One region of the Candidatus Brocadia sinica JPN1 genome, then DNA from elsewhere that is predicted to be linked to it. Evidence: riboswitches for the same ligand, from Rfam matches in the RefSeq annotation. Region 1 holds a riboswitch; each other region holds the start of a gene.

What was found. Region 1 has a riboswitch for cyclic di-GMP ahead of BROSI_RS00035 (LamG-like jellyroll fold domain-containing protein). Riboswitches for the same ligand answer to the same signal wherever they lie in the genome.
Region 2: it holds a riboswitch for cyclic di-GMP, as region 1 does, so the genes downstream of both, BROSI_RS03200 (caspase family protein) here and BROSI_RS00035 (LamG-like jellyroll fold domain-containing protein) in region 1, are expected to answer to the same signal.
Region 3: it holds a riboswitch for cyclic di-GMP, as region 1 does, so the genes downstream of both, BROSI_RS11685 (IPT/TIG domain-containing protein) here and BROSI_RS00035 (LamG-like jellyroll fold domain-containing protein) in region 1, are expected to answer to the same signal.

What each region holds. Positions count from the first base shown of each region.
Region 1 covers NZ_BAFN01000001.1:2,098-12,123, reverse strand. Annotated here, with positions in the region: gene BROSI_RS00045 (hypothetical protein) at 1-272, shown strand, start outside; gene BROSI_RS00040 (carboxypeptidase regulatory-like domain-containing protein) at 451-870, shown strand; cyclic di-GMP riboswitch class I at 1,482-1,565, shown strand; gene BROSI_RS00035 (LamG-like jellyroll fold domain-containing protein) at 1,602-5,273, shown strand; gene BROSI_RS00030 (glycosyltransferase family 2 protein) at 5,325-6,299, shown strand; gene rfbF (glucose-1-phosphate cytidylyltransferase) at 6,407-7,180, shown strand; gene BROSI_RS00020 (NAD-dependent epimerase/dehydratase family protein) at 7,182-8,252, shown strand; gene BROSI_RS00015 (class I SAM-dependent methyltransferase) at 8,249-9,478, shown strand; gene BROSI_RS00010 (hypothetical protein) at 9,544-10,026, opposite strand, start outside.
Region 2 covers NZ_BAFN01000001.1:699,964-709,989, reverse strand. Annotated here, with positions in the region: gene BROSI_RS03215 (GIY-YIG nuclease family protein) at 319-1,935, opposite strand; gene BROSI_RS03210 (tetratricopeptide repeat protein) at 2,060-3,316, opposite strand; gene BROSI_RS03205 (MgtC/SapB family protein) at 3,628-4,329, opposite strand; cyclic di-GMP riboswitch class I at 4,763-4,881, shown strand; gene BROSI_RS03200 (caspase family protein) at 4,933-6,615, shown strand; gene BROSI_RS03195 (hypothetical protein) at 6,749-7,927, shown strand; gene BROSI_RS03190 (SDR family oxidoreductase) at 8,130-9,005, shown strand; gene rnpA (ribonuclease P protein component) at 9,107-9,478, shown strand; gene yidD (membrane protein insertion efficiency factor YidD) at 9,459-9,668, shown strand; gene BROSI_RS03175 (tetratricopeptide repeat protein) at 9,704-10,026, opposite strand, start outside.
Region 3 covers NZ_BAFN01000001.1:2,564,422-2,574,447, reverse strand. Annotated here, with positions in the region: gene BROSI_RS11685 (IPT/TIG domain-containing protein) at 1-4,187, opposite strand, end outside; cyclic di-GMP riboswitch class I at 4,325-4,441, opposite strand; gene BROSI_RS19900 (hypothetical protein) at 4,791-4,946, opposite strand; partial or broken gene BROSI_RS11680 (IS1634 family transposase) at 5,501-6,921, opposite strand; gene BROSI_RS11670 (DUF3047 domain-containing protein) at 7,419-8,105, opposite strand; gene BROSI_RS11665 (NADH:ubiquinone reductase (Na(+)-transporting) subunit F) at 8,222-9,850, opposite strand; gene BROSI_RS11660 (Rnf-Nqr domain containing protein) at 9,866-10,026, opposite strand, start outside.

The sequences.
Region 1 (10,026 bases):
ATGTGTATGTAACATGGACATCAAATAATCCTAGCACGGGCACAAACGCCCAAGTGAGGCTCTCCGGCCGAAGGAATTTTGATCCTCTCGATATCGGAGCTGGTGTGGCAGCATTCACAAGTCCTACATATTATACTGGTTATCGATGGGGTGATTACTCAGCGGTCACTGTTGATTCAAGCGTTGCAGGTGAACTCCGTGCCTGGCTTGTTAATGAAACAATCATTAATCCCACTACATGGGGTTCGAGGATAGTCAGAATTGGTTTCTAAGGGATGATTTCTAGATTAGATCATTGTTGCATAAAGGGGGGGAGCAGTGGCAAGTCTCCCCCCTTTTTTATTTTTTACCAAATGTTTACAGATACACTTAGATAAACGCTGATAAAATCAATACTTATATGCATTCTGCGATAATGCACAGAACGCAAAACCAGGAAAATCAATCGATATGATCAGCTTAGTTCGGTTCAGGCTATTCATAACTGTAGCAATGATGGCATTTGTTTTTAGCTGTGTTAAAGACTATAACAATGTCTTGCGAAATAATGAAAAAAAAGAGACATTAAGCGGAAAGTTAGTGGGTGTCGTAACACGAGGTCCAATTTCACCTATGAGTAAAGATGAGAACCTTCAAACAAAACCGGCTATAGATGTAAAAATTGTGGTCATGACCTTATCAGGAAAGACCGTAGAGACCGTAGCGACTGACAATGATGGCAGATACAGTATCACCTTGCCTGCAGGGACTTATCGCATTGAAATGCTCCGTTCATCATCAGAGATGACAAAAGATTTACCTACCGTAGTAACTATTATCAAAGGTAAAGAGACACACCTTGATATTCACATAGACACCCGCATACGTTAGATGATGTATATTTTTAAATTATACGACCTTCCCGTAGTTAGCCCCGCACCGAACCCATAACTTCCATCAACTTCACTGCAGCCAAGATACACTTCATCCTCGGACCAAGGGAACCATTAGAACGATGTTCACCCCGAAGTGGAAAATAAAAAGGCAGTGAAAAGCCTTAGTCTTTTGGTCTTTTCGTTGATTAAGAAGCTTTTTTCTCGTGACTATCCTATGTTCCGGTTCGGTAATACCTCTGGCGGCTTTATCTGCAACGCCTCTATCTACGGCTTGGTTACCGTCGTTACGTCATACAAAAACAGTCTCGGCTCCTTGTCTCGCCGTCTTACCTCAAACAGCTTTCACCCTATCTTTTCCTGATTCCCCGATAGTCACGCCAAATTATCGTACGGATTATTCTCGTCAAATCCACGCTTCATATCCAGGACATCACCCGCCTATCAGACGAATTTCCGCTCAAACACTAAATATTTTAACAAATCTGCCGATAATTTTACCATCTAACGACTAAAGATACTAAATCCACACTTAATTATTGGGAAAGCGAGGTGATTGGGTACCTGAATGGATTAATAAATTTGCTAGACCTACAAAAGAGGTAGCAAATTTGAAAAAGGCAAACCAATCGTGAGATTGGGACGCAAAGCTATGGGTCTTCAATGAAGAATGAAGAATGCCAAGTTGCCATGTTTGTTTTACTAATCTTTTTGTTGGGAGAAGTAATTATGAAAGTTAAAAATGATCTTTTAGGATTTATTTTTTTAATTATTACCCAAGGGTTTTTCTTAGCTGAAACAGGATTCGTGTCTATGGTTTCAGCAGACGATGGCTGGAAGAATTTCTACGGCATTGCCTGGACAGGAACATCACCAGAGCATGCAAAATATGCAAAACAAATGGGATATGATTCTATAGCAATACAGACTAATACTACCTATAAAGGTAAGCAAGACTACGCTAATCTTAAATTCTATTTTATTGACCCCAAGAACTGGGCTTTTGACTTATTTGGATATGAAAGGTTTATAGATACTACGAAAACTTATTCACAAGCAGAAAAAGATTTTTACAACCAACACATGGTGTGGAAAAGTTATGATACGTTCCCCTACAATTTGGCGTCAGGTTGGTTCCAAGGCACCTCCACCAAATTTTCCGCCATGTGGGATTTTCAACAACAGGCAGTTATTGATATGGTTGTCGAGAAAGTCATGACGATGTTTCATGGCTATGAAGACGCAAGTTTGCCATTTACCTTTGCAGGATATATGGATGATGAGCCAAGTCTCAATGGCATTTTTTATCGTTGGGAGAAAAACAGGAATAGTGTAACTTCTTTATCCTATTGGACAGGGACAGAATCTGGACGGGTGCATGATGCCATTGTACATAAGTATGCAACATATCAAGAAGGAAAAGCTGCATTTTTCAAGAAGTTGCGGGAGAGAATGCTGCAAGATTTTCCAGATGCTAAATGGATTGGAGAACCTTATAGTATGTACTGGGGGTGGGTAAATGTGATAAAAGATTGTGCCGATAAAGATGTTTTGACTCACGATATGTTAGTGCAAGAAGGTTCGAACACTGAATTTGTCGATGATGATAGGATCTTTAATTCAGGGGTAACTATTACAAAAGATATGGTAGGTGTTACTCAACCGAATAATGTTAATGAGTATGAAAATCGTCTTTATGCAGCCAAGGCAGGCATTAATGGGGCATGGTATAATTGGTTTGGGAGATTCGGAGGCACGGGAAATATGCCGAATTTCAAAAGTATCACAGAGGTTTATCCAAGACTTAAACTCATACGGTGCTTGCCGAATTGGGACAATTTAAATAATGTTCCTCTCACCGATCGTTCATGGGATGGCAGTGTGTATCGGAGCACAAAGAGTTATGCCAGCAGCGATGTCATGTATTCACGTCAGCCGAAGACAGGAAAACTCTTTGCGGTATTTAACACAACGAATGGGGTGGTAAAACTCAATGCGGGTGAGACGGTCACTGGAGTACAACGTGCCGATAGCTACTTTATTGAGTCCGGTGATGGGAGCGCAGATGTCGATATCCTTGGCGATGAAATAAGGTTAAAGAGTGGGGTTGGCATTGATGTCGATGCAACCAACGGTCAGGTGAAGGGGAGGGGGTACATTTTTACATTATCAACATCAACCGGTATAGCCCCTAATGTGACGACGGGGTCGGCGACCGATGTGGCGTCAAATTCTGTCACGTTGGGAGGCACAGTAAATGCCAATGGCTTATCAACTACAGCATGGTTTGAGTATGGCACAACAAGCGGGTCATATGGCAGCAAGTCATCGGCGCAGGGTGTCAGCGGTTCAGGCGATACAGCGATAAGCATAGACATAAACGGATTGTCGGCAGCGAAGACGTATTATTACAGATTGGTGGCGCAGAACAGCGCAGGAACTGCGTACGGGAGTGAAATGTTTTTTACTACATCAGACACTATGGCGCCAAATTGTTCCATAAGTATCAACAATGGCGACTTATATACCAAATCCACTGCCGTGACCCTGGCTTTATCTGCTACTGATGATGTGGGGGTGACAGGGTATTATCTCTCTATGGATTCAACGGTTCCATTAGCGTCGGCAGCAGATTGGACTACGGTATCATCCACTACCGGTTTTTATGCCAGCGTTTCGTATAACCTAAGCGCCGGGGACGGCGGCAAGACGGTATATGCCTGGTATAAGGATGCCGCCGGGAATGTATCAAACACAACCAGCGACTCAATCACTTTAGATACGACTATTCCACTGATAACAATCACGAGTCCTACATCCAATACCACTCATACAACAACGAGTGGCACGATCACCCTAGGCGGAAGCGCCTCAGACAGCGCAAGCGGTGTAAGCAAGGTGGCATGGAGTAGCGACAAGGGGGGAAGCGGCACGGCCAGCGGAACGACCGGTTGGTCTATCTCCGGTATAAGTTTATCGACAGGTGATAATGTAATTACCGTTACAGTCACTGATGGGGTAAACAACACAGGGACAGATACAATTACCGTTGAGAAGTTGGAAACGAACACCGGCACCGGCCTGCAAGCATGCTATCCTTTCAATGAGGGGACCGGGACAATTGCTACAGATAAGTCCGGAAATGGTAACGACGGTACGATCAACGGTGCTACATGGGCGGCAGGGAAAAATGGAAATGGGTTAAGTCTTAATGGCGTCAGCGATTCCGTATCAATTCCCTGCATAAATAGTGAAGAGATCTCTATTGCAGCATGGTTCTATAAAAATGCAAATGATACAACGAATGTTGATGCCATTTTGGGCGCATGGAAATGGAATTCTGATGTGCAACTTCAGGAGGGGTTTGATGTGCGATTTTACAATACCACACCTGATAGACTTGAATTTATTCTTATGACGCAGGATGGGAATGGGAAGAAAACACAGAAAACTGCTGTAAAGGACTTGAGCAATTCAGTGGGTAAGTGGTATCATGTTGCAGGGACATACAACAAGACAACGGGAGAACAGAGGCTCTACGTGGGTGGCCTGCTGGTTGATACAAAATTCCATCCCGCCGGTAATACAATCGTGCCATCGACATCTTATGCTGATATGAGAATAGGGTACTCAAGGATTAATAATGGTTATTTTAATGGCAAGATCGACGAAGTCTACTTTTACAATAAACCTTTGAACGACCAGGAAGTGCAAGATTTGTATAATGCCGTTAGCGATGGCATGCAGTCCCGCTATACGTTCGATGAAGGAAGCGGATTGGTCGCCACAGATTCATCCGGCAATGGTAACGATGGCGCCATCGTGGGGGCAACATGGACAACGGGTAAAAACGGTAAGGCATTGAATTTTGATGGAATTAATGATTTCGTGTCAGTTCCACGGACAAATCAGGACGAAATTTCCATTGCTGCATGGTTCTACAAGACCGTAAATGATAAAAAGGCTGTTGACGCCATTTTGGGCGCATGGAAATGGAATTCTGATGTGCAACTTCAGGAGGGGTTTGATGTGCGATTTTACAATACCACACCTGATAGACTTGAATTTATTCTTGTGACGCAGGATGGGAATGGGAAGAAAACACAGAAAACTGCTGTAAAGGACTTGAGCAATTCAGTGGGCAAGTGGTATCATGTTGCAGGGACATACAACAAGACAACGGGAGAACAGAGGCTCTATGTGGGTGGCCTGCTGGTTGATACAAAATTCCATCCCGCCGGTAATACAATCGTGCCATCGACATCTTATGCTGATGTGGGAATAGGGTACTCGAGGGTTAATAATGGTTATTTTAATGGCAAGATCGACGAAGTCCGCCTTTACAATAAACCCTTAAGCGACCAGGAGGTACAAGACTTGTACAATAGCATCGGTTATTGAATTCCCTGGAAAATTTAGTATAATGCTCCTTAAAGGCCTAACGGAAATGAATTGATAGGGGTTGGAAGGGAGAAGGTTGTAATTAACAAAGGAATGACGAGTAAAAATAAAACACGGGTAAGCATAGGCTTACCCGTGTTTAATGGCGAGATGCACCTTGAAGAGGCGATAGATTCAATTCTTTCCCAAACGTATTCAGATTTTGAACTGATCATCTCTGACAATGCCTCTACCGATAAAACACAAGAAATTTGTAAGGCCTATGAAGCCAGAGACAGGCGCATTTGTTACTATAGAAATGAAAAGAATCTCGGAGCTGCCAGGAATTTTAACCGGGTCTTTGAGTTATCATCGGGTGAATATTTTAAATGGGCAGCCCATGATGACCTGTTAACCCCAGACTTTTTATTGAGATGCGTTGAGGTGCTCGACCATGATGCTTCCGTGGTCCTGTGTTATCCCCGGACGGAGATTATTGATGAACATGGGAAATTTTTAAGGAACTACGATGTGAAATTGAACACGGATTCGCCGAAACCGAACGAACGTTTTCATGATCTTATCTGTATCTTTCATGGTTGTTATCAGATTTTTGGGTTAATTCGGGCAAGCGCCCTTAAAATGACGTCTCTTATCGGCAACTTTACCGGATCGGACAGAAATTTGTTGGTAGAACTTGGTCTCATAAATAGATTTTATGAAATTCCTGAGCGGCTCTTCTTTTCAAGAGACCATCCACAACGTTCAATAAGGCACGTCTCTTTCTACTCACGCGCAGCGTGGTTTGACCCGGCAAAAGAGAGACAGGTGGCATTTCCGCACTGGAAAAGGTTTTTAGAGTATCTTAGGTCGCTCAGACGCGCCTCATTAAACCGGTATGAGCGTGCGCGTTGTTATCTGCACATGGTGCAATGGTTAGGGATGAAATTTAACTGGCAGTGGTTGCTGAAAGATTTGATAATGGCCGTCAGGTCCGCGGTTTGGATTTTTCTGTGGAAAGCAAAAAGGGTGTTTTTGCAAAAATGAACAATGATTCGCTGATAAGCTCCGGAATTTCGTGTTGATTCTATTCCTATGGCTGTCGCCTGGAATAAAACCGGTAAATAGAGGGAAGAAACGATGGAGGACATTCTATGAAAGTGGCCATTCTTGCTGGAGGCGTTGGCACCCGCCTCGTTGAAGAAACAGAGGTAAAGCCGAAGCCGATGGTAGAAATTGGTGGCCGGCCGATTCTCTGGCATATTATGATGCACTATTCTCATTACGGCTTTAAACACTTTGTGATTGCCCTCGGTTATAAGGGGGAGGTGATTAAAAAATATATGGTGGATTATTGCTCACTGAACAGCAATTTGACTGTTCATTTGGGTAGCGGGGAGGTAAAGGTCCATAGTGCAGCGAAAACAGATTGGACAATCGATCTGGTTGACACCGGCATACCGACGCTAACGGGTGGCCGTATCAAGCAACTTTCTCCATACATGGGAAACGAGACGTTTATGCTGACATGGGGGGATGGGGTTTCCGATGTAAATTTGCATGATCTGCTCAGTTTCCATCGCTCTCACGGCAAGTATGCTACGTTAACTGCCGTTCGGCCGCCTGCGCGGTTTGGTCATCTTGAGCTGGATGGCAATCGTGTGGTGGAATTCTCCGAAAAGCCACAGACGAGCGAAGGGTGGATTAATGGGGCTTTTTTTGTTTTGGAGCCAACGGTATTTGATTATATCGACGGTAATGACACGCAGTGGGAGAAAGAACCGATGGAAAGACTGGCGAAAGACGGCCAGTTAATGGCATACCGTCATACATCTTTCTGGCAATGCATGGATACGTTGCGTGATAAGAGATTATTGGAAAGTCTTTGGCAAGAGGGTAATGCGCCCTGGAAAATCTGGAGGGAATAGCATGCGTATATTGGTAACAGGACACAACGGTTATATCGGCGCCGTTATGACGCCGATGCTTATTGCTGCGGGGCATGAGGTGGTGGGGCTGGACAGCGATCTCTATGCACAATGCACGTTTGGAGATGATACTCAGAACATCCCATCGTTAAAAAAGGATATCCGGGATGTTGAGTTGTCCGATCTTGATGGGTTTGACGCCGTGTTGCATCTTGCCGGTCTTTCAAATGATCCGCTCGGTGATTTGAATCCGGAATTAACGTATGAAATTAATCATACTGCATCGGTGCGCCTGGCTAAATTGTCGAAAGAGACTGGAATTAAGCGCTTTATTTTTTCATCGTCTTGCAGCATCTATGGCGTTGCGGGCGAGAATATGGTGACTGAAGAAGCAGAATTTCATCCGGTTACTCCCTATGGTATCTCGAAAATGCTTGTTGAGGGGGAAGTGGCAAAGCTGGCGGATGCAGACTTCAGTCCCACATTTCTCCGTAATGCAACAGCCTATGGGGTATCGCCGCGCCTGCGCTTTGACCTTGTGCTCAACAATCTGGTCGCCTGGGCATTTACTACCGGTCGTGTATACATTAAGAGCGACGGCACCCCCTGGCGCCCTATTGTCCATATCGAAGATATATCCCATGCCTTTATAGCGGCGCTGGGCGCGCCGAGGGAACTCGTGCATAACCAGGCATTTAATGTTGGCATCAATGGGGAGAATTATCAAATTAGGGAGATTGCGGAGATCGTCAAAGAAACAGTGCCGGGATGCCATATTGAATACGCCGAGGACGCAGGACCGGATAAGCGCTGCTATCGTGTTGATTGCAGTAAACTGGCCCGTATGCTGCCGGAATTTAAGCCTCAATGGAACGCGCGCAGGGGCGCGGCTCAATTGTATGCGGCGTACAAGAAGACCGGATTGTCCCTGGAAGATTTTGAAGGGCCAAGATACAAACGCATTGGTCACATTAAAAAGTTGCTGAGCATGGGTAGTTTGGATGAAACACTCCGGTGGAAAAAAGAGGAAGCCACAGCAAACACATCAAGAAAAGAGAAGAGCTACACATGAATCAAACAAAGATAGCTTGTAGATCCTGCGGGGGAAAAGACCTGGAGTCAATTTTGTCTTTTGGCCGGACACCGCTAGCCGATGCATTGCTAACGGAAGAACAATTAAAAGAACCGGAGTTGATGGCGCCCCTTGATTTGGTATTTTGCCCTGATTGCTCCCTGGTGCAGATAACGGAATCCGTTTCTCCCGAGATTCTCTTTTGCAGGGATTACCCGTATTTTTCTTCCGTGTCGAAGGCGCTGCTACAACACTTCAGGGAAAGCGCGCTGGCTATAATACAGTCACATCATTTGAATTCGGACAGTCTGGTTGTTGAAGCAGCCAGCAACGACGGGTACATGCTGAAAAATTTTGTAGAAAAAGGGATTCCTGTTCTGGGAATTGATCCGGCCATGGGACCAGCCGGGGCGGCGCAGCAAGCCGGTATCCCAACGCTTTGTACATTCTTCGGGCAGGATCTGGCCAGGCAATTTCGGGAAGAGGGACGGATGGCCGATGTCTTTCTCGCCAACAATGTCCTGGCTCACGTGCCGGATCTTAATGGCTTTGTGGAAGGCATTCGAATTCTCTTGAAAGAGGAAGGCACAGCGGTGATAGAAGTACCTTACGTAGTTGACCTTATTGAACATTGCGAATTTGACACGATTTACCATCAACACCTCTGCTACTTTTCCGTAACTGCATTGGATAAATTATTGAGAAGGCATTCTCTTTTTCTTAATGAAATAAAGCGCGTACCAATACATGGAGGATCGTTGCGATTGTTTATCGGACACCGCGCGGCCGCAGGTGAATCTTTCCGTTTGCTCCTGAATGAAGAGGGGAAGAAGGGAATTCATCGCGTTGAGTATTATCGCAATTTCGCAGACCAGGTAAAGGAGATAAAGAATTCTTTGTGTAATCTGTTACAGGATCTGAAACAGGCAGGGAAGAAAATTGCGGCTTATGGGGCAGCGGCGAAGGCGACTACATTGCTGAATTATTGCGGAATTGATAAAAAACTTGTGGATTATGTGGTGGACATAAACAAATTCAAGCATGGACGCTATATGGGGGGCAATCGCTTGCGCATCTTTTCACCTACGAAGCTTTTGGAAGACATGCCGGACTATGTATTGTTGCTTGCCTGGAATTTTTCGGAAGAAATTTTGCAGCAACAAGAGGAATACCGGAGGCGTGGCGGTAAATTCATCATTCCCATTCCCTATCCCGCCATTGTTTAGAACTCATGGGGTGTATTCGGGGTATTCTCACCTTTAAAATTATCACACGTTACGATTTACACTTTTCATTTTTCACGCCGCCCCCGAAAGGCAGCAATCAACAGGAGACCCCATGATGTTGCAATGATAAAAGACTGGATAAATTCGCTTGCCGCCACGATAATCAATATCCGGCGACTACTACACCCATGTCCGTGCAGTATACCGGGCAATTGTAAATTTACGTACGTACCTCCCAGTGACACGATAAAGAGCATAACCATTGCAATGAGGGTCGATTGTGACACTTTGGGAAAGCGTTTCTTGTATATTAAGGACAGGATTACTCCAGCAAAAGAAGCAAGAAAAAGGGGCGAATGGGATAAATAACTGATGAGTTTGGTAACCAGTATCCAGTGTGTTTGAGGCTTCAGCGGTACAACCGTTAGATTGCCAAAAGCCGCATCTACGTGGTGTGCAATGAGCAAAAAAGAACCCCTGGACAGGTTGGCCGAGGTAGTTAGTCTCCGGATGTTCCAAGTTATGGGCTCATACTCTACGTCTTTTTC
Region 2 (10,026 bases), 700 kb from region 1:
CCTTTATAAACGGTGCCTGGTGACTCATTGGGTTTATCTCATAACATCCTGAAATTAAAACAAGACTAAAGATCTGACTGTAAATACCCAAGTGTGGTTAAGGAGAAAGATAAGTCTATGGCAAGAGAAGAGAAATTTGGGGGGAGTATAGTTTGTAGAGCAAAAAACCTGCTTGGCAAAAGATATGTACAACTCACTTATCAAAGCATGACTATTTAGTGAGGTACAACTTATGCATAATCAAAGGACTTGACCAACCCAAATCTTCAGTGGAAAAATTACACTCTGGATATCTAAAACAATTATTTCCGGAGCCTGTTATACCAATCGAAACATTTTTTTCTGAAGTGTTTCTTCATCCCGAATATAATCCTTCATCAGTTTCAGGCATGCCTCTTTGTCACAAACGGTATCCATGTTGATATAATTTACATGATCTTTCTTTGTTTCTAACCAACTCAGCACAAGGTCTATTTCTCCCGTTTCAATTTCAGTAAGGGTATTATCGTTTTGAATATTTTCATCGGAAAATACCTTTTCTCCCTCCCCATCACCCCTCCCGTCCAAGGAAGGGGAAATTGTTATTCCCTTTGTTTTTTCTCTCCTCGCGGGATGGGATGAAGGGGTGGGGGGATTTCCGTTACCCTTTACATGTGAGGTCGAACAGGCGCTTGTTCCTGCGGTTTCATAATACATTTCGTCTAAGATTTTTCCAACTTCCGAAAAGTTTACGGCGTCTCTTAAAACTTCGTACCGTTCTAATGGCAAACCATCTTTCACGAAAAACAACTCCAGGCTTTCCTCCATCAAAGAAGGTAATATCAGTATGAAATTTTTTAGATTTCCATATCTGGCTGCCCTTTCATGTACTTCAAGCTGTTGATTCAGTATTGGTTGATATTGTTTTATCAATCGGTATTCCAGGAGCATTGCTGAAAGTTCGGAACCCGTTATCTCATATTCAATGCTGTGGACGTTACGCAATACATCGGTTATTTTTTGCAGCCGGTCTGCCGTATTCCAGAAATAGGAGCTTACCCGCGACCTCAGATTCTTTGCTTTGCCCACGTAAATTATCTCTCCCTGTTTATCCTTCATCGTATAGACACCCGGCTTCTGAGGAATGGCCCATAGAAAGCCCTTGCCAAAGGCATATTTACTAAAATCAACATATTCGATATCGGGATATTGAAATTCCAGGACATCTTCTACCGTATTTAATCCCCGTTCTTTTAAGAGTTCCATGTACCGGGAAAAGATATCGGCAATTGCACCAATCTCCTTTTCGGTACGCCGGATATCCATTACGGGAAGTTGAAAAAAGGAGGCTATATCATGCAATGATTTTGGATGAAGGTCCGGAATAAGCCTCTTTGTTAAGGACTTTAAGCATATGTATGCATTTTCAAGAGGGTTATTCAAGGTATTCAGAATCTTATTGAGCAGAGGTAGGGAGGACCGAATATCATAACCAACCAAAACGCTCTCTCCGCAGAAATCAATGAGAGAGCGCATCGCCTTTTCTTCAGGAACACCTTCTTCCATTTCCTGCGCTAAATCTGCAGGCAAACAAAGAGCAGATACGGCTAGCGAGGCAGGTTTTATGAAGAGATGAAGACGGTTTGTTGTTTTATCATTTCCTGGTTTTTGTGCACTTATTTCGACGATTGTTTTGGATCTTTCAACGGTGTCTGATGTCAGAAGGCTCAGGAAAACAAATCCTGCTTCAGAAAGGGGTGTCCCACCTCTTTCAATAATCCTCCAGAGATGATTTTCGTCTACAACAAACCTATGATCCCCGGCTGTAGCAGTCCGTATAAGTGTCTCACTGATATTGGGTGAGGCGCCTTTAATCTTCAATACCTGTTCCACCAGTTCCCCACTGGCAGCGCCTGTTTTCTGAGACTTCAGATAGGTATAGATCTTATCGCGCATAGTATCGGGAAATCCTAAAAATCCTGAAATAAAAAAAGAGGGCGAAATCCCTCTTTCATGGAATGGCGTATTTTGTTCTATTCTGCAGGAAATGAAAGCCGCCGGCTACTATTCCGGTAAAAATTTATTTCTTGCGTTCGCACGTTAAATTCAGGTATGCCTGATACTCCCGTTGCGCCTCTTCTTTCATACCCTTTCGGTCATAAATAATACTTAAACCGTAGTGCGCCTTTGCGAAATTGGGATCAATTCGTACGGTCTCTTCAAGTGCAACTGCCGCCTCGTCCAAAATCCTGCTTTCTGAATACGCGCTCCCAAGGTCAAAGTATACAGACGGATTGTAAGGATTTATCTCAATAGCCTTTTGTAATGAGGCAATTGCTTCGTCAAGCGCTCTTTTGTCCGAATAAGGATTCTGTATGTTATAATGAGCTGCTGCTGCCTTACGAACGGTGGCAATGGCAGTAGCAAGCACCCGCTTGTCAGCGTAAGCCTTACCAAGTCTGTAATGTGCGTCTGCATCATTCGGATCGAGCTTCACAACGGCGCTGAATTCTTCAATCGCCTCTTCGAATAACCTTTCATCCGAATAAACGATCCCGAGGTTATAATGCACTTTGGGATTTTTGGGATCAATTTCTATTGATCTCCTGTAAGCATCCGCAGCCTTGACATTCTCTCCTTTAGCGTAGTGGGTTAAACCGAGATGGTAATGCGCCAGTGCATGGTGCGGGTTGATATCAGTAACTTTTTTGAATTCAGTTATCGCCTCATCCAACAGGTTCTTATCCAGATATATCTTGCCTAAACCCAAATGGGCATCTGTATAATTTGGATTGATCTCGATAGCCTTCCTGAATGCCTGAATTGCCTCATCTGTCGCATTTTTCTCAGCGTAAACTACTCCTAAATTATGCTGAGATACGCCGTCTTTTGGATTGATCTCCAATGCTTTTTTGTATTCATGTACGGAATCGTTAAACATCTGTCTGGATTTGTAGATGTCAGCCAGCTTACTATGCGCCAACTCATGGTTGGGATCTAATTGTATCACAGATTTGAATGCAGTTATAGCATCTTCCCAGAGGCCTTTTTCTATGGAAAGTAAACCAAGCTGGAAAAATGCGTCCTTATAGTTTGGATCAATCTCTGTAGCCTTTTTTAGCTCTGCGATAGCTTCATCAACCATCGTCCGGTTATTATATGCCATCCCCAGATCATAGTGTGCCGCCGCCAGAGCGGGATTTATGCGGATGGCCTTTTGATATGCAGTGATAACCTCATCAGGCATATCAGCCTTGGAACATCCGTATATACTGCCAGAAACTAATACTGCCATTAACGTTAGTGTTTTGAATGGCGATACTAGATTCATTATCATTATCAGGTCTCCCATGAAAACTTTTATCGATACATGAATTTTCTATAACGGACTTATTTTACCTTTCAGGAATTTGCCGAGTAACGGGCAGCATGGACTTCGTCGTGATGGTTCGACACGCTCTCACCATGCACGGGCGAAATAATCTCATTCTCCTGAGCTTGCCGAAGGGTCAGCCGAACGACAAGCCTGCTTATTTGTGCTTACTTTGAGACAGAGCAGGCTATGCCATACTTTTATGGGGGAATATATCAAATGGGCTATATATTGTCAAATGTTTATTTGGTAGATAGTTAGATAATCAAAAACACTTACTCCCACCCAAGTTTACGAATCTCTTTAATCGACCTGGCAACCTCATCGCAAACTTTTGAGACCGCAGTCTCGTCTTTAAATCTCACATTGATGTTATACTGAACTTCATTTTTCACAAGGTCGCGTTCAAATTCGTAATGTTGCAATTCCATTGAATTCCTTCTTAATATTTCCACAATAGGTGTGAAATTGGGTTCGGAACCTGAGGCGCACACCTTGAGTGTTCTATAGGTATCACGTTTAATTCCGCGTTCAAAGAGAGGTCCTAACAATAGCGCAAAAAGCGTTATGAGTGTTGTAAGCATCGCAGGAGTATAACAGCTGCTTCCTATTGCCAAACCGATGCCCGCCACGACCCATAAAGATGCCGCAGTCGTCAACCCCCGCACCGTTGTTTTAAATCTCATAATTGTGCCCGCACCCAGGAAACCGATCCCGGTTACCACCTGGGCGGCAATCCTTGCAGGATCGACCCGTATGATGGAATCAGCGGCAAAAGTTTTATATCTTTGAAAGATATGCTCAGATACCACCATCATCAGGGTTACACCCACGCATACCAGAATATGGGTCCTCAATCCGGCCGGTCGTCCTCGCCGTTCCCTTTCCCACCCAATAATCCCGCCTAAAACGGCTGCTATGAGAAGTTTTCCGATAGAGTTATCAAAGGTTTCCATAAGACTCAGAAGATAAGACATATCTGCTCCTTCATTTAACAAAGAGATTTATTCAACACATAACTCATTTTAGATAAATGATTTAAGTATTTGACAAAAAGTATAACCCAGCCTATAATTAATGTCAAATGTTTATTATCTTCCCACCAAAAGTAAAAATAAAGTTTAGACTTTTTTCTCAAATACTGAAAGGCACGAAGAAGCCTGGGCCGCATCGAATCTGAAAGAAAGACTGTCTTCCGCGTGAATTATACCGGTTGTGTGTCATGACACATACATGTGACGATACACTTGTGTGGCATGTTGCATTTTTTGCGCATTATATCCATTGCCATTCATGTTTTGTTCTTCGTTCGTAAGTGATTAAAATACAAATCACAATGAAATAATTTTTAAAATTTTTTTTGCCTGTTGTAAAATGGTTTCTATTTTGCCAATGACTCTTTAGCAAGCATTTTGATAAGGGTAAACCCTGAGTGATCGGGGGGCGCAAAGTAGTGGATCTTTAAGCCTGTACGGACGGGGTTTTAAAAAACCGGTTTTTGCGGGAATAAAGACAGCCTTACTGCCGGAATGAATATCTCTGTAGTAAGGCTTTTTTATTTGCAGGAAAGGGGGAACCGTATGGGAAAAATAATTTTTGTCCATGGAATTGGGGATTCAAAGTCTGATTACTGGCATGAATGGCGTGAGAGAGTTGCTAATGCAATCGGGACAAACAAATTTGACCCTAACCGTGACTATCATGGTGTATGGTGGGAAGGCATTATGGATGATTATTCAGGGGGAGGAGAACCCGGAAAAAGATCATTGAAAGCGCCCTCGTTAACAGACAAGGCATCGAAACTCAAGGATGAAATAAATACGACAATTCACCGGGAACTCTTACGATGGTGCAAAGGGAAAGGAAAAACTCTCGATCGAAGTATGGAGCGAGGATTCATTGGCGATTACCTTGGCGATTTTGGATATTATTTACTTGATGCAGCTTTAGCAGATAAAGTCCAAAAACAGCTTCGGGACAAACTTATCGAATTGTCACAACAGGATACTGAACTCCACATTATCTGTCATAGCTGGGGAACAGTAGTAACGTACGATGTCTTAAGCAGGTGGGACAAATGTCCAAAGATTTCGTCACTGATTACCATTGGCAGCCCTCTGTGGATACCCGTTGTCAGAATTGAACGGCGAAAATATCCGGAGAAGACGATGCGGTGGACGAATGTCGATAATGAGGGAAACGGATTCTGGGAATGGTTTAATGGCGATCCTATTGGCGGTTACTTAAATATTTACGATGATCATGACCGCTTTAAAAACATGAATATCCATAGTAAGACTGGTCACCTTGCGGTGGGGTATCTAGGGGATGACGAAATGACCGGGATCCTGCTGACATCCTTGAGGGTAACAATCCCACCAGGGGTTGCAGAGAGGGCGTTAGAGCCGAGAAAACCAAAGAAAAAGGCATTACTGATTGCCATTAACGAATATCCGTTCCCTATTCCACCGCTCTACGGCTGCATAAACGACTCTTTCCTGGTAAACCGTATGCTTCAGGAGGTGCATGAATTCCCAACCAAAGACATCCATATGGTTCATAATCACCGCGCAACCACGAATAAGATCAGGAACAAGATAGAGTGGTTGCTTGATGGGGCAAAAAGTGGAGATACGCTTCTTTTACACTATTCGGGACACGGAACTCAAATACCAGAACGGATAGGTGATGAAGTGGACGGACTTGATGAATGCATAGTCCCCTACGACTTTGATTCTGATGCGCCAGGGTTGATAGACAACGATTTCAGGGAATTGTTTGGAAACCTCCCTGCCGGGGTCAAGCTTACGGTCATCTTCGATTGCTGCCATTCAGGAACAGGCACAAGGGGTGAAAGTATCAAAGTGCGAGGATTTTTGCCGCCCATGGATATTTTGAACAGGGTGTATGAGTTTAAATTTGAAGGGAGTCCTTTGCCTGTGTTTAAATTGCGCGAGGAATTTGCGGACAAGAAACGGCGGTTATTACGGGAGATGAAAAGAGAGAAAGACGAGTATATTCCGATTGCACTTTCAGCATGCAAGGATAGTCAAACTGCCAAAGAGTATCCCGTAGGCGGTGCAAATTATGGCGCATTTACCTATTTCATATGCCATGAAATTTATAAGAATAAGGGCAAGAAATTAACGTACGGGAATCTCACGAAAATGTGTGGTCGGTCCATGAAACTTGCCGATATTCAGGATCAGACGCCTCAACTGAACGGCCCCCGGAAGATAGAGGCATCGATGTTTTTGCTCTGAAGCACGAAGATATTCCCGGAAGCGGAATAGTCTTTTGTATGATTTCTGGGTGTGCAATAAAACATTCAGATGGTATAGTTATTAATTCCGATGTGATAAAGTTCGATAATCCTCTACTATGGGTAAAATAAATATGAAGAAGCTTTTTTATACGATTTCAGGTATTTTTTGTTTTTTTCTATCATTCGGCTTTATGGGTATTGTCAATGCAGATCTTCAGCCGCAGGAATATGTCAATACCCCTCCCACGACTCCTTACACACACGTTGAATTCAAAGAAAGAGTTTCGTTTAATAAAAAATCATTGAAATTAGACGACCAATCTCAGGAATGGCAAAGTAAAATGCGTGACCTTGGACATCGATTGAAACAGGCAAAAGTTGGTCTCATATATTTTATACACGGTACCTATGCCGGTGACGATCCTTTTGGCATTGCGAATCTTATTGAGCAAATAAATCACGACTTTACTCCCATAGTTAAAGAATTTATCAAACAAAATATGATTGATAAAATGATGGAGGATTGTGGCAATTATACACAAGAATATGTGGCGCTATTTAAAAAGGCTATTGGCAATGATATTTGTTGTGAACGGTTTATCTGGTCATCTGAGAATCATCATTTTGCACGTTTGAGAGAGTCCATAAAGTTGGTTAGTGCACTTGCGAATGACATTGATACGAAAATGCCATCATGGGGAGAAAGGGTTTTATTACTTGGTCATAGCCATGCCGGACAATTGTTTGCACTTATGACAAATTTTCTGGCACAATCACCAGGTGTGAGTGCACTCCTTGCTATCGGCGGGAAAGCAGGGATAGATGTTTCAAAATTTGATGAGTATTTACAAAAAATCCGGCAGGTTCATTTAGACATTGTTACCTTTGGAACACCTCCTCGCTACGGATGGGGGGACGGAAAGTATAATCTATTGAATATTATTAATCATCGTGGAAATGAATTTTTGGCTGGAGCTATAGATACCATGGTTTTTAGCACAAAACATGGCGACTATGTACAACAATCGGCTATTGCCGGATCGGATACCATTGCAAAAACAGATACAGAGCGCATGTCTGACAAGAAACTCGATGAGATACTGGGTAAAGGCAATGATATGATTGGATTGTTTGAGAATTTAAAAGCAAGAATGAGGGTTCCTCATTATGGGAAAACAATTTTAGTAGACTACAAGGATAATAGTACCATTTATCCTAATTGTTTTGATACACTTTTTGGACACGGGGTTTATACACGATATGAGAAAATGCTTTTTAATACACAACTCATAGTAGATGAAATGTATTGATGCATTGAAAAGAGTCTCTGCAAGAAAATGGTGAAAAGGAATGGTGTATCCCTGGTGAAAAATTATCTGTGTTTCTAGAAAACTACAAGACTACTAATCGCAAGGCATCCTTAATGTAGTCAAAAAATACCTACAGGTTATGAACGATGCATGCAACAGCAAAAAGAAGCTTTTACAGGGTAATACTGCTACGAGGTAATTTATGAAAAAATTGCTCGTTACGGGTGCCAGTGGTTTCCTGGGCTGGAATATTTGTCAGGCCGCGAAGAATAAATGGAAGACATTCGGGACAGTCTTTTCTCATCCTGTGGGAATTGCAGGTGTAAATATCGTAAAAATTAATTTGGCTGATTTTTATGAATTGAAGAAACTATTTCAGGAAACCAATCCGGATGCAGTAATCCATACCGCCGCAAACTCTGACCCGAATTTTTGTCAAATCCATCGGACTGAATCACAGAAAATCAATGTAGCTGCCTCTGTTCATATTGCCGCACTTTGTGCTGACTATAACATCCCGTGTGTTTTTACCTCAACCGACCTAGTCTTTAATGGTTTAAATGCCCCGTACCGTGAGGAAGATCCCGTTTGTCCCGTCAATTTTTACGGTGAGCAGAAAGTACTGGCTGAGAAGGGTATGCTTAAATACCATCCGCTGGTTGCCATTTGCCGCATGGCATTGATGTTTGGTATTTCCGGACCTGGCGCCAAAAGCTTTATTCAACCAATGACCGAAACAATGAGAGAGGGTAGAGAATTGCGATTATTTGTGGATGAATTCAGGACTCCGGTAAGTGGAAAAACCGCAGTCTCCGGAATTTTTCTTGCCCTTGAAAAGGCACGAGGATTACTCCATTTGGGAGGCATTGAACGCATTTCACGCTACGATTTTGGCAAGTTGCTCATGGAAACCTTAAACATACGAGAAGCCCGGTTAATACCCAGCAGACAGAAGGATGTGGTCATGCCAGCACCGAGACCTCCTGATGTTTCACTCGATAGCTCAAAAGCTTTCGCTTTGGGCTTTAAACCATTCCTTCTGTCAGAAGAACTCAATGGACTGCGTGGCATTGTTTGATCCTGCAGGGATATCATTGACTACCTCATCTGTTTCTGCTAACCTAAAGGCATTATAAAATCCCCTACATTCTTATCATACTTATCATACGATTTCAGTTCATGAATTTTCGATTTACAAAAGCTGAACGTTTGACCAGAAAGAAGGAATTTGAAAAGGTCTTTCATGAGGGTAAGGTATTGAAAAATGGAAAGACCGTTCTCTATGTCATGCCTAACGGCCTTCAACATTCCCGTTTGGGACTGGTAGTGAGTAAAAAGGTAGGAAATGCCGTTCGGCGCAACCGCGCCAAACGACTGCTGAGAGAGGTTTACAGGTTGAACAAACACTTACTTGCTGTGCATGTCGATATTGTTGCCATTCCAAGACATCCCTTTTCGTCTGATCTGAAACTGTCCGACGTTGATAATGGATTTAGGAAATTATTGCTCCAAATTAACGAAACCTTTGCCAATGAAATTTATCGTCATTAAACTCCTCCGGATTTATCAAGGTATCATTTCACCCCTTTTTCATCCTTCCTGCCGGTTTGAACCTACCTGTTCTCAATACATGATCGATGCAGTGGAAAAAAAAGGTGTTATTTGGGGAATTTGCCTGGGCATATGGCGTGTACTGAGATGCCATCCCTTTGGTGATTCCGGGTATGACCCGGTGAAGTAGTGCTCAGAGTTTTACCAACAGACAATGAAACTCTTTTATTGCGGCTGATTCCCCCTTTTCATTAATTCCTCATAAAGTTTGAGTTCGTTTTGAGCTTCCTTTTCCATCCCCTTCTTTCTATAGGCAAATTCAAGATTTTTGTGGGTCATTGCCATTGCCGGATTAATTTTGACAGATTTCCTTAACTCATCAATAGCCTCATCCAGTAACCCTTTTTCGGTGTAAGCAACTCCCAGGTTGTTATGGGTAACTGCATCATCTGGTTTTTTTTCAATAACCTTCTTATACTCTTTAATGGCTTCGTCAAATTGCTTTTTCTGAGCATAGGTAAATCCTAAAACGTAATGTGCTTCTGTAA
Region 3 (10,026 bases), 2.6 Mb from region 1:
GTGACGATCTGGGGGCTGTTTGAACCTATCACCGGATTCGGACTCACACTGTCAATGTGCGGTGGATTTTCATTATAAGTAAACGGTATACCATTGCTTGTTCCTGAGGTTGTGGTAACCGTCACGTTAACCGTTCCGCTATTAGTAGGCGCAATTGCAACAATTTTGGTGTCACTCCATGAAGTAACAGTTGCTGTTGCAATGCCGAATTTTATTGTGCTTGTACCCTGCTGCGTTGTACCAAAGTTCTTACCATTTATCGTTACTGAAGTGCCAGCAGTTCCACTCATAGGATTAATTGAGGCAATGCTTGGAATAGTGCCTCCTATCGTAAAATTGCCATCACTCGTATCAGTGTAAACGTTCGTACTGGTGATTCTGATCTTGTAATCGCTTCCCGAAGCTTGATCTTTAGGAACCGTCCAGATATATGATCCGCTTCCATTGCTTCCTATCGATGTACTTGAAGCAATGGTGTAGTTCCAAGCACCGCCCTTTAGAAGTTCAATCTTCACATTTGGTCCTGGGTCACCCTTGTAAGTCCACGTAACTTTCTGGGTACTCCCTGTCTGCCATGTCTCACCTCCATTGGGATAAGTAACGGTGAATGTTGTGTTACAATCGTTTGCTGTTGCAGAGGCGGTATTGGATTTGGTGGAACCGCAGGAGTTTTTTGCTGTCACGTAGTAGGTATATATCGTTCCTGATGTTACTGACTTATCTGTGTATTGTGTACCATTTAATCCGGTTTTATACGAGCTTCCGTTACGATAGAGATCGTATGATGTTGCGTCACTCGAACCAGTCCAGCTTAACAATATCTGAGAACTACTGCCGTTACACCCAGGAGAGGCTGTAAGGGTGAATGTACCAGGCATCTGACATTTTGATATGGTAAAGTTATTATCACTGGCATCCCCTGCCAAAGTGCGTCCTGAAGCATCATGGGCAACCACCGCTACCTTACACTGCGTAGATAATACATAGGAAGGTATCTTTTTAGACAAAAAGCGGTCAGTAGCAGTTACCGTACCTATTGCTGTATAGTTGGTTCCTCCATCGATGGAGGAAGCGACCAGGAAGTCTTTAATTTGTGAAGTATCACCATCTACCTTCCATTCAATTGTTTGTTCGCTGCCAGCTAGTAAGTGTTCGCCTCCATTGGGAAAGATGATAGTGACAGTGGTATATGCAAATGGTACCCCATTGCTTGTTCCTGCATTTGTTGTTACCGTCACGTTTACCGTTCCAGTACCAGCAGGTGCAGTTGCAACAATTTTGGTATCACTCCATGAAGTAACGGTGGCTTCCGCTGTGCCAAATTTTACCGTCCCTTGCGTTGTACCAAAGTTCGTACCATTTATTGTTACTGAAGTGCCAGAAACTCCGCTCGTCGGACTAATTGAGGTAATTTTTGGAAGGATGGCTGTTGTCACCCAAAGTGTATAATTAACTACTCCTGGATTATATAGTGTGTATGGGTCGTCTCCTAATTTATCCTGATCCCAACCATAGGGATCGACTGATATATCATCTTCAGTTCGCACTTCAAAATGAAGATGGCGCCCACCTGAATTACCCGTGCTACCCCATTCTCCAATAACTTGCCCTACTGTAGTTATCTTGTCATTCTTTTGTACTTTTACAGATGATAAATGTCCATATATAGTACGATAACCGTTATTGTGATCTATAATTATGCGAAGGCCTAGTCCTTTGTCATGGTTTTCTGTATTTTCCCAATCTGCCACAATTACCGTTCCTGTTCCTGCCGCAAGAACATCTTTTCCATCAACATGCTCAATATTATAATCATATCCCGGATGGCCATCATAATTCAATGTATTAGGTCCACTATTTTTTGTACCAACGTAATGGCCATTTATATAAAATGGTGTTTTATCATCCTGACTCTTAAAAAAACTATAAATTTTATGGCCAGGACAATTCGTACCAGACTTACCACTTTCTTTTTCATTTGGTTCTGTTCCTTTTTCACCTGTATATGCAATTACCGAACTGTGTAAAGAATCTTTAACGTTGTCGGGACAATACCTCATTTTCTTTTTCATTGAATGATCAAAAACCGATATTATCTCCGCGTTATAAGCATTTTTGCCTCGTAATGGGAACGACAAGAAGGGAGAAGGCGGAGGTGTGGCAGTAAGAAATGTTATTATTCCATCAGCAATTCCTTGTGCAACTATTTCTGCCTTAGAACATAAAATATATGCATCCTCTGGATTATCGTGAAAGAGTGTCTCAACTAAGCACGCGGGCATTTTGGCCTCATACCAATTAGGCCACATCGGATGTTTACAATTTTTCGGATTACTACAGTTATCATTATCACAGTTACGGCATTCCTTTTTATTCCAGTCCTTTATTCCACGGTTTAAATTGCCCTTGTACTCGTTTTTTCTCAGTTCTGCCACAAGTGCGTTTTGAATATTTAGTGACAAAGTCTCATCACCTGTATTACTATTTTCCCACCAAGTTTCTGGACCGGTTTGTTTTCCTTTGCAAATATTTGTAAGTTCTTCAGTCGTTGCATTGGAGTGGATTGATACAAATACATTTGGTAGTGTACTTTCCTCATTCGCCCTCTTTCCTGCATTATATTGGTCGTAATCCACAATTACTGAGTATCCTTCAGCGTAAAGCATATCTGCCACTTTATCAGCAACTTTTCTTTCATCATAACATTCCCACTCACCACATCCTGTTCCTTGTGTACAAACTGGTTTTTTTTCATTGCTAGGATTTAAATATATTACTTTAGCTCCTTTTTTCTCTAGCTTTTTAATTAATTTAGCTTCACAAGGTTTAACGTCAGAGGGGTAATAGGAGGGTATAAAGGCATCTCTTTCTCTTGCTAAATCCTTTTTTAGTGTAAAATCTCCTGCTATTTCGGATTCCATGATTAGTTTTAAAACTTTGTTCCACTCTTCATTTTCCAAACTCATCGCAGTTGACTTCACACTCCCATCTTCCATTCTCACCATCAAATATGCATTCAGTACACCACTGTCATTGGTGCCTGTTATCTCAAATCCCACTGCGGTCAGGTCTTCCTCAGGAATTCCCATAACTGCCGCAAGACCGCTACCATCTATAACGCCAACAACCTCGAATCCACTTATAGGTCTATCAGCGGTGACCTTTATATAAGCGGCATTTAATGGTATGACACCACCATCCGTACTTGTGTTTTCTGTGCCGGTAAAATATATCGCACCGGGTAAAAGACTTTTTCTGTCGATGGCTCCAAGGGAATTGTTACTTGCATCGAAGGCCTCAACACTGATATCAGCAGTTTCGCCTCCGGGATTTATCACCCCAACCCTTGTCCAGAGCGCCTGGTTGCCGCCTTCCGTTGCAATGGGAAATGTCCAGCCTTTACTGGCAACGGTCAGCGCCGGCAGACCAACGAGGTCATTCCCCGGATAATCCACAAGCTGAATTCCGGCAATATTGGTGTCTGAAACAACCCTTACCGTTGAAAGGTCTTTTAATGTTTTTGGTCCAAAGATATCTACGAGAGCGATGGTATTGCTCTCCCACGAAGAAAGGGGTGATACTGCCATGCGCTCTATTTCATATCCGTTTTTATCTAAGGCTATCATCTCGATACTTGCAGGGGTTGGATTTGGATTTAAAAGGGTGATCGTTTCGTAGATAAAAACGTCTTCATAATCGGCCAATACGGGAAAGTCCAGTTGCATGGATGGCGCTTTTACGGCAGGGACTACTTCTGATTTTTTACCGTCGTTTGTCCTGTAAATGACGTGGGATATGAGGTTTCCGTTGGGTGCAATCTTTAAAGATGCCGCACTGGGAGGCAATGATTGGGGATCAATAACCTTTGTTTCATTTGCCTTGAGTTTCCTAACATTCTTTATAGTACCGGTAAATGTACCGTTATTATCATGGGTGGAGAGTTTTACCCGAACCCTTTTCTGTTTACAACTGCATTCAATATTCGTGATCTGAACGGATGTCTGCCAATCCAGACCATATTTTATGTGAGGACAATATAAGGTGTTTGTGTTCTGTTCTGTTCTGTTCTGTTCTGTTCTGTTCTGTTCTGTTCTATCCTCACTTGCGAGGTTTGAACTGTCTATAAACCACGTGGCAAGCATTGCTGCAACAAGACCGGCCAATAATAAAGTGGATCTATTCCTCATAAAATTACCCCTCCTTTTCAAGATGAATCCGGCGAAAATGTCCGTAATCCAGAAGGCTTTTCTTTGTGTCTCTGTGGTTAAAACAATCTTCCTACAAAACAAAAAAGCCTTACTGCAAAGATTTTCCTAAAAACATCTTCGGCAGTAAGGCTATCTTTCCCATAAGCCGCTGAAACTGTTTAAACCGTTTCAACGGCTTATCAAGACCCTTTCCTTTGCGTCCCCTGATCACTCAGGGTTTGCCCTTATCGTATGTCTTTCTTTGTTGTCGTTTAAATCAGGCCTTTTCGGCAACTTTTTCAACGATAGGGGTAGGGAAGGCTTTCGCCTCCCCTCCCTCCGAACCGTACAGGCGGATCTCCCGCATACGGCTCTCCAGTCAGTGGTTACCCCTTCGGGATTGACAGATTAATACATGGGCTGTGATTACCGTGAACAACCCAAGATTAATAATGATGGCAGCGCTTCTCATCATTCATCTTATATCGACCGTCAGCAAGTATTCCGCTACAAGCCAAGTTCAATCCTGTTCTCTCTGGATTTCTCCAATTTGCTTAGGCATCTCGGCCACTCACATTGGTTTGGCTTCCTGACTTGTCCACTTCATACCTCCACCTTCCTGCCTCCCTTTGCTCCACACCCATTACGGTGTCTCTTCGCTCCTATGGAGGCTCTATCTCCTGATACAGTCACTCCCTCTATCAGGTATTCCTGATTCATGCACCTTGCCTTCCAGCCATTCCGTCTCCAACCACCCATTGTTCCCTACCATCGCTTTATCACGCTACCCCTCAGCTTATGAGGCTTCCTTTCTTCTTTTTTCTCCTCTCAAAGGTCTGGGCTTCGCCATTCCCTAGCAGGCTCACCGTTACAACAGGCCGAATCGAGTTTGTTATCCTACGAACCAGCTTTTCACCTCCCGTTGCTCTCCACCACACCTCACGGTGTCGCAGTTACGGTCGGTTACAGGTTTGGAAAGCGTTTTCCCTGAAGGGGACTTTCACCCCTCTGACATTGCGCACTCTCAGGCGCACTAGCGCGAACTTTAGTTCGCATGGGATGTAAGCGAACTGAAGTTCGTGCTACAACTGCAATTTGAAATTCCTTGCATTAACTCAGTACCACCAGCGTAGCTGGTGGCTAGCGGGTGGTTTAGCTCAGGAATTAACGGGAATTCTCTAAAATTCATACATATGTGTCAATGAAAAAATATAAATTTATATCAGAAAATTTCCTAACCAGACCTTCGCAATTCGAGGGGTGTATAAGCCGCTAAGCCAGTAAATTCAAGGGATCGTGGAAAAAGGTCGGCACTACAGACCGACCTGTCCTGAGGCATAAACCTTGGGCGGAGGTTGTTCAGGAAGCGTCAATCCCAATTGTGCCAAAAGGAGAGAAACATCCTTTTCTGGCTGTGTATATCGGCTCATGACAATGTGACGGCCATCCGTGGTTGGTAAATGAACATCAATCATTTGAATGTTCGACATTTTTTCCAAAATGGCTTCGGATGTCAGCCCTGCGGCTCGTTCCCGCGCAAGATTTCGCAACGCCGTGTGGAGACAAAAAGCCAAAAAGGAGACAAAAATATGGGCTTCAATTCTCTTTTCCAATTGGTGCCATATGGGACGGATGGAAAGCGATCCTTGGCTACACGGTCATGGCTTTTCACAGAGACGTAGAACTTCGATTCTTGCTGAAGACTTTTCACGCTGACGCTTTCTCGCGCCTGCATCCAGGTCTGTTCGAGCAACGGTTTTTCAACACGGGTCAAATGTCCCTTCGGGGTGCCAACCAAATAATCAATCCCTCGGGAACGCATCTTTTCCAACATATCCTCCGTTGGAATACCACGATCCATGAGCCAGGTGCGCCGGAATTTCCCATACTGCTTTTCGATCCTATCCAGAAATTCCTCCAGTGTCGCAGTGTCTCTTGTATTCCCGGGATATACTTCGTAGGCCACGGGAAATCCTTCCGGCGTTAATACCTGAACGCAATCTGAACGTTTGTCCCGGCTGTACCCAAACCGTTTTTTACCCCCAGATCCCGTCGGTGGCGGATCACTTTCAAAATACGCACTCGTCAAATCATACAGCAGCACATCATACTTCGCGCCAAGCAGCTTGCCCCATTGCCCTTTTAAAAAACCAAACAGCTCGTCGCGATGCTCAAGCAGCAAATCCAAACAACGATACGGCTTGTCCTTCTGTGCCAGCGAATCATCTTCCCCCAACAGCTCTCCCATTGCGCTCCGCACATACCACTCACGGTGAAAACGAAATTCGCTTCCCGGATCTATCAGCCGGTAACAGACGAGCGCCTTCAGCATATTCAGCCAGCTTGTCCCCTTGCGGCTTGACGGCAAACGCCCTCTCCAAAAGGTGTCCAGTTCCAGAAGATTCCACACATACAATCCCAACCAGCTCGCACCCCATTCACACGGACGGCGCAATTCTATTTTGTCCAACCTCACCCGGATGGTTTCACAGCCCAGTATGGGCAATTCTTCCTAGTCATCCGGAAATAACGCCAGTTGTTTTGCTTTGGGTTTTGCACCCGAAATCGCCTCTATCGTTCGAATCCATCCCGCCCGTTGGTTATCATTGAGTTCTCCCAGGTAGAGCACTTGCCGCTGCACCACTCTTCTTCCGCTGACCCGGCGGTTCTCTACAACGCTCCAATACCGGTGTGTTTTTCCATCCTTCGTCCGTGATTTTTCTCGGAGAAACATGCAAGCATTTTCGCAGTTTCCCTTGCATGCGTCAATAGGCTAGGTCGGCACTACAAGCCGTTTTGAAAATTCACCCCTTTAATATCAAGGGTTTCCCAGCTATACATGCCCAAAAATAACCGTTTTTGAGTGCGAATTGCGAAAGTCGGGCTAACATGAACATGCCTGGATTTACCGCAGAACACTCGCTATACAACAATTGTAGGCGCTACCAAGCTGGCGTGTTCCGTTACCCTCAATTCGCAAGTGACGTCCGAGTTCAATATCACTTGCTATTTGAATTCGTACTTCAGTTTGAATAGATGTTGTTTCTTCAGGTACTTATGAAAAAGATGATACTTTTTTAGGAAAAAATACTAAGGAAACGCTTACCGTCTGCTGTTCTTCTTTTGGCATAGCACAATTAATCCCCCCCCTTTCGCGGTAATTACGACACAGTCTCAAAGGGAGACGTGGGGAGATTACGTTGTGGGCATTCAGCGTTACCCAACCTTGGGTTAGTATCTATTCAAAAAAATATCCGAGTACCATGCCTCAACCCTTCCGTGGGTGCGGTCGGCATTGGTCTGAATTCCCACATAGATAATCCTGGGTGGTTCCTCTCCAAATTCCCTGATATAGTCCTGGTAGTGGTTCATCTTATAACTGAGCCACTTACCCGCATCTTTTTCACCACTCTGCACTACGATCATCCTTGCCTTGACCTCACAGGGATTTTCAAATCGTTCCCCCATAGCTACGTTATTTCCATAAACATAGATTAATATCCTGTACCAATATGGTATTGAAAGAAATGTCTTACCGTAAACTATACACACAGCAGCAGGGTAATCATCGCCACCAATTTCTTTTTCCCGGCTTTCCGGCAGGATGTTGGATATCTTCCAGTTCCAGCTCAAAAAGGGATATTCTTTCGGGTTAAGACCTGCTGGCTTAAAGAGAATAGAACCATTATCACGGGCATTTACATAGAGTGTCCTTCGACCTTCAATTTCCACTATCCTGGGCATGATCTTGCTCTTAATCTCCCTGCAAATACCTTTATGGGTCTTCCAGCCCACAGGCTCACCCTTAGCCAGTTCCTCCTTACTAAAGTCTGTAATGGGGAAAAAATCTTGCGCAGACATCTGAGGAGCGGATGCAAAAGTTATGAAAAATAAAGTAATTAAAATTAGGTATCTCATGAAAAGTCATTCTACAGGTGGCGACCACAGAGTACACAGAAGAGAAACAGGGCGTATAGAAAAGTGTTGTAAAATAAATCTTATGCGCCTCAGTATCTCAATGATTTTTTTTATAGTTAGCTTTTATATGAAAGCAGCATCGATTCCAATTCTTGTGCTGACTTCCCAAGCGCCCCTCTTACCAGGTCGAGGAAGCGGTAACTTTCTTCAATCTTGTCTTTCAATATCAATTGGATGATAAGGATATGGCCGATCTTTTCGATGAGCTTGTCGGCGTTGGGTATGTTTAAGCCATAAATCTTTTCTTTGATTTCGAGCTTTTGATAGATCAGGTCTACAGAGGGAGTCAGGGTGCCGGTGAAGTCGTCAAAAAGGGCATTTTCCTTCTTTAAGTCCAATTGGTTTGCTGCCGCATCAATAACGGTTACTGTCATCGGAGACGGCCCACAGAGATAAAACACGATATTGAGATCGGGTGAAAGATATTTTCTCAGGAGCGGCCCTATAAACCCGACCTCACCTTTCCATTGATTACCCGTCTCATCCACAAGCCCTTGTTCTTTGATAATCTGCTTGCCTTCCGGAGGAACGCAGTGGAGGCATTTTTTGTCCACATCATTCAATTCGGCAGGATTGTCGCCTCGAAATGCGCCTGAAAGTACCGGTACAAATTTATAATTGGGGTTCTTTCGTTGCCAGTTTAACCACCTGGGTAAATAAGCCATGGGAATATCCTGGAATCGTCTCTCACCCAGGAAAAATATCGCCTTATCCTGCCTGCCTTCCTGAAACCATTGATCCAAAACTGCCATAATGGGCGCCAAACCTGCCCCGCCAGCCACAAAAACAGCAGTGTGCGGTTCTCCCTTCAGCATAAAATGACCATAAGGCCCGGTAAAATGAATCTTTTCACCACGAAAAAAATTCCACAGGCTTTTCTCCAGGATATAGTTATGCACACAACTCGGCCCTATGCAAGGAGGACCGCCCTTTTCTATGGACATGGTCGGATCAACAGGAGCCATTCGAACAATGAGTTTTAAAAGTTCCGGCTCCGTAGAGGCCAGTGAATATCCCCTGTACAGCGTAGTGCCTGGCACATACGGAATGAACTCTTTTCCCAGATTCTTGCATGCTTCCTTAATAAAGTTGCCATACTTTTTATAATGCTCTTCTACAAAATCTTCAGGAATTGCTAATTGGATATATTGTCCTGGCTTATATTGAATAGGTTTCGATGGTTTGAGCCACATCTCCATCTTATCGCTGGTAAGCGCCCTTTTCTTAATTACCCGGGCAGTGTATTTTTTCACATGCAATGTATCTTTTGGGAGATACAGTTCTATGTCCTTTTCGACCCTGACCTGGCAGGCCAATCGCACATATCCATCACCTTCTCCCTGCTCTAAAAATTTCCTGGATGCCTCTCTGGTACGCATGTCAAAATGGGGAGTTTCTACAGCCGTATAAGTCCCGACATCGGTGAGGAGTTTTACCTTACACTGGCCACAGGTAGCCATACCCCCACAGGCGGCAGGAATGTTAAATCCTCTGTTCTGAAGCAAGGAAAGGAGCCTTTCCCCCCCCTCGATGTCTAACTCCTTTTTGTACTCGTCATCACTCAATACCGTAAGCTTGCGTTTTTCACCTCGCCCAAAGAATTGGTAGGCTATCTCGCTAAATATACTGAGTAGCAAAACCAACAGTGCAAGTATACCTGCACCAAGTATAAGGGGGATGGTCATTGTTTCACTCCAAGCTTAAAAAATATGAATCATGCCAATACCAGTAAAGATAGCAGCCATGATACCCAGAAGTAAAATAGCAATGGTGTCTTCATCCCAGGCAGTAGTTGGAACGAAGAGACGCTGACGTCTTAACAAGGCCAACCACACAACGACCATCATCCAGTGAAGCCCGT